Regions from separate parts of the Streptomyces sp. LZ34 genome, predicted to be linked through region 1. Evidence: riboswitches for the same ligand, from Rfam matches in the RefSeq annotation. Region 1 holds a riboswitch; the other holds the start of a gene.
What was found. A riboswitch is a leader RNA that binds a small molecule or an ion and turns the genes downstream of it on or off. The one in region 1 is predicted to bind cobalamin.
Positions count from the first base shown of each region.

Region 2: another riboswitch for cobalamin. It lies ahead of ACWY4P_RS33455 (CbtB domain-containing protein); the one in region 1 lies ahead of ACWY4P_RS01375 ((2Fe-2S) ferredoxin domain-containing protein).

Region 1 is NZ_CM132680.1:288,807-293,473, reverse strand. It holds gene ACWY4P_RS01395 (MucR family transcriptional regulator) at 1-569, opposite strand, end outside; gene ACWY4P_RS01390 (hypothetical protein) at 588-728, opposite strand; partial or broken gene ACWY4P_RS01385 (tRNA (adenosine(37)-N6)-threonylcarbamoyltransferase complex transferase subunit TsaD) at 794-973, opposite strand; gene ACWY4P_RS01380 (superoxide dismutase) at 1,268-1,909, shown strand; cobalamin riboswitch at 2,146-2,269, shown strand; gene ACWY4P_RS01375 ((2Fe-2S) ferredoxin domain-containing protein) at 2,330-2,773, shown strand; gene ACWY4P_RS01370 (hypothetical protein) at 2,813-2,995, opposite strand; partial or broken gene ACWY4P_RS01365 (hypothetical protein) at 3,079-3,823, shown strand; partial or broken gene ACWY4P_RS01360 (sigma-70 family RNA polymerase sigma factor) at 4,010-4,613, shown strand.
Region 2 is NZ_CM132680.1:7,960,861-7,965,527, forward strand. It holds gene ACWY4P_RS33435 (HAD-IIA family hydrolase) at 1-7, opposite strand, end outside; gene ACWY4P_RS33440 (hypothetical protein) at 684-959, shown strand; gene ACWY4P_RS33445 (sortase domain-containing protein) at 965-1,678, shown strand; gene ACWY4P_RS33450 (CbtA family protein) at 1,754-2,554, opposite strand; gene ACWY4P_RS33455 (CbtB domain-containing protein) at 2,571-2,789, opposite strand; cobalamin riboswitch at 2,827-2,961, opposite strand; gene ACWY4P_RS33460 (glycoside hydrolase family 6 protein) at 3,212-4,255, shown strand; gene glxA (radical copper oxidase GlxA) at 4,312-4,667, opposite strand, start outside.

The DNA.
Region 1 (4,667 bases):
CTTTTGCCGATGACGAGGATGCGCGCCGTGTCCTCGATGTTGTTCTGCCGGTCTACGTATACGGTCCGCAGCGCCTGCTCCAGGTTCGCGAATCCCCCGGCGCGCAGCGCGGCCGTCATGCGGTCGTCGGCGGCTTTGGTCTGTGTACGGCGGCCGGCGCTCAGGCTTTTCCGCCGTACCCGCCGCAGTTCTTCCGGGTCCGCCTGTTCGCGGGTGGTGTCCCAGCGTCCGCGGTTCAGCTCACCGGAGCGGGCCATCGCCTGGCCCGCCGCGAAGTGTGCCTGAGTCTTCTTCGAGGCCCGGTAGCCGGCGAGGCGGGTACGGGACTGCTTCTGGGAGAGGGAGCGCGCGTTCAGTGCCCGGGTGCGTAGCAGGCCGAACTCCTGCCGGTACTCGGCCGCGGTCATTCCGCGCGCGCGTACATGGGCCCCCAGTGAGCGAAAGGCCAGGCCGCACACATGGCAGATCACCGTGTCGGCGGCCTCGTCGCGTATCAGACGGCCGAAATCGGGATGCCGGGCGTTCCGGTCCGTCTCTTCCGAGCGGCGGCGGATCTCGGCGGTGCGCACAACAGGACTCCGAGTGGTCTACGACTCCGAGGGGACTACAGGGGGAGCGGTGAAGCCGAGGCGTTGGACGTTCTGGGGGAGCCGTTCCGCGAACTCGACCGCTTTTTCCTCGTCCTCGTCCTCGTGCCAGGGCGGGGCGCAGAAGGCGTCAACGTACACGGAGTACAAGTCGTCGGTGTGGGCGAGCAGTTCGTCGCCTTAGAAGACACGGATGTCGGTGTTCATCAGGCTGCCTTCGCTGTGGTCGCGACCGGGTGGAGGGCGGCATGCTCCAGGGGTGCCGACGGATCGATCGACACGTCGAGGGGTGCGGGTGCGGCTCTGGCACGTACGAGGAGGTCGCCGACGGCGGCGATCATCGCGCCGTTGTCCGTGCACAGCTTGAGCGGCGGCACGCGCAGTTCGACGACGCGACCGCGTGGCCAGCAGCCGGCCGTCCCGGACCAGGCCCGCACCGGTCTCGTCACACGATGACTCGATGACGAGCACGATTGGAGAGCCCACGTTCACCCCTTGCTGCACGGTCATGGTTATTGCAAGTCGTGGGAAATAAGGAAGGGGTGCTGTGTGTCCGGGAACGTGGCGTCCAGGTCACGACGCGGCACAGGTCCTAGGTCCAATGCCTGATCGGCAAGGCACGCTCTTGCTGCTAGCGTGCAGCTGCACATAATTCGCAATAACGTCGGAGGACGTTGGACATGGCGGTTTACACGCTCCCGGAGCTTCCGTACGACTACGCGGCGCTCGCCCCGATCATCAGCCCCGAGATCATTGAGCTGCACCACGACAAGCACCACGCGGCGTACGTGAAGGGCGCCAACGACACGCTGGAGCAGCTCGCGGAGGTGCGGGAGAAGGGGACGTGGGGTTCGATCAACGGGCTGGAGAAGAACCTGGCCTTCCACCTCTCCGGGCACATCCTGCACTCGATCTACTGGCACAACATGACCGGTGACGGCGGTGGTGAGCCGCTGGAGAAGGACGGCGTGGGCGAGCTGGCGGACGCGATCGCCGAATCCTTCGGCTCGTTCGCGAACTTCAAGGCGCAGCTGTCGAAAGCGTCGGCCACGACCCAGGGGTCGGGCTGGGGTGTGCTGGCCTACGAGCCCCTCAGCGGGCGGCTGATCGTCGAGCAGGTCTACGACCACCAGGGCAATGTCGGCCAGGGCTCGACCCCGATCCTGGTCTTCGACGCCTGGGAGCACGCGTTCTACCTGCAGTATCGCAACCAGAAGGTCGACTTCATCGAGGCCATGTGGGCCGTCGTCAACTGGCAGGACGTGGCCAGGCGTTACGCCGCCGCCAAGGAGCGCGGAGACGGCCTGCTGCTCGCGCCGTGACGTCGTAGCGCGTGAGGATGTCCTGCTAGTGATCGTCTTCTCAACCTTCACCGGCAGGCGGCACAACGAAGGGCTCCTGCAAGGACGTGACTCGCAGGAGCCCTTCCGCTTTCAAGTCGGCGCAGGACGGCACCGGCCGCTGCTTCGCCTCCACACCCCCGAATGGTTCGCGGCCGGCAGATGACGACACGTCGCCCTGGATGCGATGATGCCCGGCGACAAGGCGACGGCGGAACGAGGAAGCCGGTGTGAATCCGGCGCGGTCCCGCCACTGTGATCGGCGAGCGATCCCGAACAGGCCACTGCCCGGCAGCGGGCGGGAAGGCCGGGACGAGCATCGACCCGAGAGCCAGGAGACTCACGCGGTCGCCCCTCGACGGAGCCGGGGCGGATCTCCCCGGAGAAGAGGACGGTTTCGCCATGCCCATGAGGCCAGCCGACCGGACGGCCGAGGAACCGGTGACCGAGGGAGCGGTGGACAGGCCGACGGACCCGGCACCGTGCCGGGTCGTCGTGTGCCGGGACTGCTGCTGCGGCAGCCCCAAAGTGGCCGGCGTCGATCACGCGGCGCAGACAGCGCGCCTCGGCCAGGACGCGCCCGTACGCGTCTCCACCTGCCTGGACGTATGCGACCAGGCCAATGTGATCGTCGTGCAGCCCTCCGCCGCCGGACGCGCCGCCGGTGCCCGGCCGGTCTGGCTCGGCCTGGTCAACGACCTCGACGCGACCGAGGACATCGCCGCCTGGGTGCGGGCGGGCGGCCCCGGTATCGCTCCCCGGCCCGCCATCCTCGACCTGTACGCCTTCACCCCGCCACGCCGGCGCACCATGTCCCTGCCGACGTCCGGCCGCCGGGCGCGGTGATGGTGAGGAGGCCAGGGCTCCGACCTCGCCCCGTCGTGCTCACCGGCCGGGCACGCCCGGGAACGGGCGTGCTTCGTCCGTCGTCACCGCGGCCCCGGTACGCACGCCGTGCAGAACGTGGGCCAGCACCTCCGCCCCACGAACCACGCGCGGGCCGGGGCGGTCGAAGTAGGACGGCCCGTCCAGCACCCAGACGCGCCCGGCCCGCACCGCCTGGATCACGGGCTGCGGATTGAGTGGGAGGCGGGACCGAAATCCGTACCCACCGGTGATCAGGGAAGTGCGGATGCAAGGATGAGGCAGCCATGACTGCAGGGTGGTGTTCTCGCACGGCACGGGCCGCGGTGTTCGCGGCCGTCTGTGTGCTGCTCGCCTCCCTGGGGCACATCATGATGTCGGGTACCGCGGTGCCCTGGTGGGCCATGACAGCGGGCGCGGTGGCGACCGGCGGTGCGGCCTGGTGGCTGGCCGACCAGGAACGCGGACCGCTCCTCGTCGTCTCCGTCGCGGTGACCGCTCAGGCCGTGCTCCATTCGTCGTTCTCGCTCGTCCAGGCGGTCGTCCACCCGCAGCCGTCAGGTGGCGGTTCGGTTGCCCGGCAGTGGCTGGGCTACCTGCTGTGCTCGGCGCCATCGGACTCGGGCGCGGAGCATGACGCCATGGGGATGCCCATGGGGTCCACAGATGGCGAGATGGCATCCATGGGATCCATGCACTCCATGGCATCGATGGACCACATGGGGACAGCGGATTCCATGAGCCACGCCATGGGGCGGCATGTCCCCGATCGGCATGCTCGTCGCCCACCTGCTGGCCGCGCTGCTGAGCGGCCTGTGGCTCGCATACGGCGAACGCGCCGCGTTCCGCATCCTGCGGGCCGTCGCCGGCTGGCTCGTCGCTCCGCTGCGCCTGCGGTTCCGGCTGCCCGTGCCGCCGCACCGCCCACGTGTCCGCGCTTGCCGAGCGGGTTCGGGCCGGGCTCCGCGCCGTCTCCTCCTCGCCCACGCGATCACCACTCGGGGTCCACCTGCCGGGGTCGCTGTCGCCTGACGACAGCCGGTTCCCCGAGGCCGTCCGCGGAGCCGTCGAGCCATCGGCTCCCCGCCTCGGGTATCGGCCGCGCACTCCTGTGCCCGGCCGCCCCCCCCCGTCACCGGTTCCGCTGCCGCTTGCCGCCTTGCGTGCGTCGGCACGGAGTCCGGATCCCTGATTCCCGAGAAGGACAGACACGAGGCGATCATTCCTGCTCTGCCTCCGTCGCGCGGACAGGCGAGAGAAGAGTCGATTACGGACTGGGCGCTCGCGGCCCGTAGTGGCGACCCCGACGCCGTCGACCTCTTCGTCCGCGCCCTGCACCGAGATGTCCGCCATTACGTGACGTACCTGGGTGCCGACCCCCCAGAGTGCCGACGACCTGACCCAGGACACGTTCCTTCGTGCTCTGGGCAGCCCGCACCGTTTTGAGGGCCGTTCCTCGGCCCGCACCTGGCTGCTCTCCATCGCCCGCCGTGTGGTGATCGACAGCATCCGCCGCAGTGCTTCCCGCCCCCGCCTCTCGGACACCGACGACTGGAAGGCGGCCGTTGAACGCACCCAGCCGCACGACCTGCCGGGCTTCGACGACGGCATCGCCCTCGCCGAGCTGGTGGACGCGCTCCCCGACGACCGTCGTGAGGCATTCGTCCTCACCCAGATGCTGGGGCTTCCCTACGCGGAGGCGGCCGGTGTCAGCGACTGCCCGATCGGCACGGTGCGCTCACGCGTCGCCCGCGCCCGCACCTCCCTGATCGGGTGGCTGGACGACGCCGAGCGTGTCGCACCGGTGGCCGCCGCGGCCTGACGAGTCGTACGGCGACGGCGCCGCTCCCTCGGACCGGGAAGCAGCGGCATCTCT
Region 2 (4,667 bases), 7.7 Mb from region 1:
CTGCCATGTTGCCGGTCTCCTGTACGCAAGGGCTTGCTGGGGTGCCGGGACGACTCTGTGTCGCGACGCCCCCAGCGTAGCCAGGGCGCCGGAGACCGGCTGCTTCGTCCACTGGCAGAGCGCGCAGCGACGAGAGCATGACGAGACCGCCCCTGCCTTGAGACCGGGGCAGCCTTGCTGCACGCGCTACTTCCACGGACAAGTCGCTTCGGGAGGACGGCCTCATCGACTGGGCCGCCGCCATGGAGGCGCCGCTCCTCTATGATCTCGCCAGCTTCGCGGTGGTGACCTGGAAGACCCCGGGGTCGCTGACGCCGTGTCTGGAGGGCTATCGGCACGTTGCTCCGGAGGTCGGCGCGGAACTACGTCATCTCGGTATCTTCGTCAGGCTGCGATGGTGGGTCCGACGCTGGGGCCCGCGTGATGTCGAGACTTCCTGCCACCCGGAAGCCATCGCCCGTACCGCGAGGGGTACACAGACTGCGAACCAAGAGAGCGGAGACGACCGGCACCCCTTCCGGCCGTCCACGGTCGTGAACTCCATCGCGGACCTGGTCGAGCGGGTGTGACGCCGGCCGGGCATGCCTGACCCGTATGTCTCACCCGTACGGAGCAGCCGGGGGCCGCAGCGGATGCGGCTCCCGGCGGTGCGCGTGAGCCTCGGTGGTGTCAGGAGGTTCACCATGCGTTCGCTCGCCCTCACGTTCCGTATGGCCGCCTGTGTGGCGGCGGTGGTCATGGCCATCGCCGGCCCCGCCGTCGCGGACCAGGAGGACAACGCCCCCGCGCGCACCGCTCACCACGCCCACTCGGGCCCCGCCCCGGCCGATGACGCGGCGCGCCATGACTTCGGCGGGGCGGAGGCGTATGGCCTGGTGCTCTCCGGGGGCACGGCGCTGGCCGTCGCCGGGCTCGCGGTGCATCGCCGCCGTCGCCCGGTCGCAACGGCGTCGGGCTGACGGCGGTGTACGGGAAGGTTTTCGGCCGGGTCGGCCGGCCGGTCGCGGGGGTGGCCTGGGCGGCGCTGCTGCTCGGGCTGTGGCTGTGGGGCCATGACACCGCGGAGGGCTTGGGCGGCGTGGTGCCGGTGACGGGAGATGTGGCGGCCGTGGGGCGGCCGCCCGCGCATCCGCTGCCACCGTCCCGGGAGCCGCTGCCGTCCGTACGGGCGCGGCGCGTCGTCGTCGAGTCGGTGGGGATCGCGGCGCGGGTCACCGACCGGGGCCGGGGTCGGTACGGCGTGGGCCGGCGCGGTGTGGGTCGGTACGGGGCGGGCCGGCACGGCGGGGGCCGGGGTGGCGCGGGCTGGTACGGCGTGGGGGCGCGGCCGGGGGCCTTGGGTACGGCGGTGCTGGTCGGGCCCGTCGACGCCGGTGTCGTTCGCCGCCTCGGCGGGGTCAGGCGCGGGGACGCGGTGCGGGTGTTCCGGGTGGACGGGACGGTGGCCGAGTTCACGGTCGAGGGCGTCGAGATGGTCACGGCCGAGCGGTTCGACGCGCGGCGGGTGTACGGGGCGCGGGCCCGGGGCCGGGCGGAGCTGCGGCTGGTCGCGAGGGACGGGGAGTACGGGGAGTACGGGGAGTATGGGGCGCACGCGGCGCCCGGGGCGCGCGTGGTGGTGTCGGCGTATCTGACGGGGGCTCGGCAGGCGGGGCGAGCCCCTGACGGAGTGCCATAGCGTGCCGTAGACAGAGAGCCGGTGGGCGGAGCGGGCCGTGGCCGCCCCGCCCACCGGGTCCGATGGAGCCGGCAGTTACACCGCGGACGGGACCGGGTCCGGTTCGTCCGCCGTCGCCGCGCGGCGCTCGCGCAGGGCGCGCAGCCCGAGCGCGCCGAACGTGGCGCCGAGGACCGCCCACATCACCGCGTGCGAGGCGAACGAGAGCATCCGGAAGTCCCAGAGCAGCGTGCCTTCGACGGGCACCGGGTCGGGGTTGTCGGGGAGGGCGAACAGGGCGAGGAGCACCGCGACGACGGTCCCGGCGACGGCCGTCTGGCTCACGGCGGGGCCGCGGCCCGCCGCCGTCAGCCGGACGTACACCTGCCGGGCGAGCACCATGCCGAGCACGCCGATCGCCACCGCGGCGACCCACATCGCCTGGCGGTCGCCGACCGTGCCCGCGTCGCCGACGCCCGGCGGGTTGGCCGGATAGCGCAGGCCGGGCAGCAGCGAGAGCCCGGTGAAGCCCGCCGCGGCGAGCGCGAGCGCGCGTGGCCAGGGGCGCGCGGAGGCGTCGGATCCGCGGTGGACGAGCGCGTGCGCGACCGCGAAGAAGACGCCGAGCGCCAGCCCGACGACCACGGCGGTGACGACGAGGCCGAAGTGCTGGGTGTCGCGGGAGAACAGCTCCTCGTGGTGTTTGACCGCCGCGGCCGCGGCGGCGTGTGCGTGCTCGCTCTCCTGGCGCTTCTCCTCCAGCCTGATGGCACGGTCCATCAGGGGCTCGGCCAGGAGCAGGGAGAACAGCCCGGCGGCGAGGCCCGCGAGGCCGCCCGCCGCCAGTCCGCGCCGGAGCAGGGAAGGTATGTGAACGTGGTCGTGGCCGTCTGCCATGGGGTGCCGGCCCCGGTCAGTGGCAGGGGGCACCGAAGAGGTGCCGGCCGTCGTGCGAGAACTCGTGCAGGTAGTCGCCGGTCGCCGAGATCAGCGAGCCGTTGTCGATGAACACCGCGTACAGCGCGAGGAGAGCGAGGATGACCGCGCCGCCCGCGATCAGCCAGTCGCGGGTGCGGACGGTGGCGGCCGAGACGGCCGCGGGGTCGGTGTGCCGTGCAGTGTGCAGGGACATCCGCTGTTGCCTCCTAGTGGGGTTTCCACGCCCCTCAGCAGGAAGGAGAGCGACGGCCAGTTCCTGACTCCCGAAAGCGCGGCGCGCTCGCGCGCGCTGACTTCCGGTCACAGTGGCGGGACCGTCCCGGATTCGCACCGGGTTCCTGTGTGCCGTCGCCTCGATTTGTTGACTTGTCGCTGGAGAATCCCAGGCGGATCAGAACATGTCAACCGGCCCAGGACCGCGACCCCACCCCGCCCCCGGCGTGCGCGCCCCGGCGCGGTTCAGGGCCCGCCCCACGCCGTACGGGCGAAATCGCGCAAAGGGCTGTGGACAACCAGGCGGGGGTCGGTGTGGTGTGTAAGCATGGATTCGACCGGTCTTGTCCTACCCGGGGGCCTGAGGGGTGTCCCCCGGAGCGTGCACCCAAGGGGGAGTGGATGTACGGGAGTTACGCCGGCCGTCGGCGCTGGGCTGTCCGTGCGGGGGCGGCGGTGGGGGTGCTGCTGTCGCTTGTGACGCTTTCCGGCTGCTTCGACTCGTCGGCCTCCGACAGCGAGGAGGAGGCGATCGCGGCCGCCAAGCCCGCGCAGCGGCCCAGGAATGTCGTGCCGTACTGGGTGAATCCGGATGGCAGCGCGGCTCGGCAGGTCGCCGAGTACCGCAGGAAGGGGGAGGGTGACGAGGCGAAGCTGATAGGGCGGATCGCCGAGCAGCCGGTCGCCGAGTGGCTGGGAGTGGACGACCCGGAGGGCCAGGCGCGCGGGTTCACCGAGGCCGCCGCCCAGGAGGAGCGCGACGCGCTGCTGGTCTTCTACAACATCCCGCACCGCGACTGCGGGCAGTACTCGAAGGGCGGCGCGGCCGACGGCGACGCGTACCGCGCCTGGCTGGACAAGGCGGTCAGGGGCATCGGCGACCGGGCCGCCACGGTCATCCTGGAGCCGGACGCGCTGCCCCACGTGGTGGACGGCTGCACGCCCAAGCAGTTCCTCGAGGAGCGTTACGACCTGCTGACCGGGGCCGTGGACAAGCTCAAGGGGCTGCCCCACACCAAGGTCTATCTGGATGCCGGGAATCCGCACTGGATCAAGGACCCGCGCCGGATGGCCGAGCCGCTCAGGCGCGCGGGGCTGAAGAAGGCCGACGGCTTCGCGCTCAACATCGCCAATTACCAGACCACCGAGGACAACAAGGCGTATGGCAAGAGGCTCTCCGCCCTGGTCGGCGGCAAGCCCTTCGTGATCGACACCAGCCGTAACGGCAACGGCCCGGTGCCGGGCAAGGAGGACCCCGAGGCCTGGTGCAACCCGAAGGGGCGGGCGCTGGGCGAGACGCCGACGGTCCGGACGGGCGACGGCGCGGTCGCCGCCTATCTGTGGATCAAGCGTCCGGGCGAGTCGGACGGCACCTGCAAGGGCGGCCCCAAGGCCGGCCAGTGGTGGCCGCGGTACGCGCTCGACCTCGCCCGTAACGCCCGATAGCCGCGGCGCCGACCAGCCGGCGCCGACCAGCCGGGGTCGACGCCGAACAGCGGGGGTCAGTGCTTGGAGGTGTCAGTGGAGGCGGGCACCTCCACCCACACCGCCTCCGATGGGGTCCCCTCCTCGTCCACCACCGTGAGCATGTACCACCCCGGCGGGACCAGCGACGGGTCCCTCGGGATCCGGACGGAGACGCTGTCCCTGCTGGTGATGAAGTCCAGCGCGACCGACCGCTGCTCGACGTTGGTCACATGCGTGAAGGAGCTCGGGCGGATCAGCCGCACCCGCTCGATCGTCGGGGCGTGCGGGGTCCGGTAGGTGGCCTTCGCCCCGTGCTTGAGGGTCCGCGGCGCGGTGTCGGTCAGCGTGGGCCGCGCGTCGCGGAACAGGTAGGGCGGGGTGTACAGGTCGA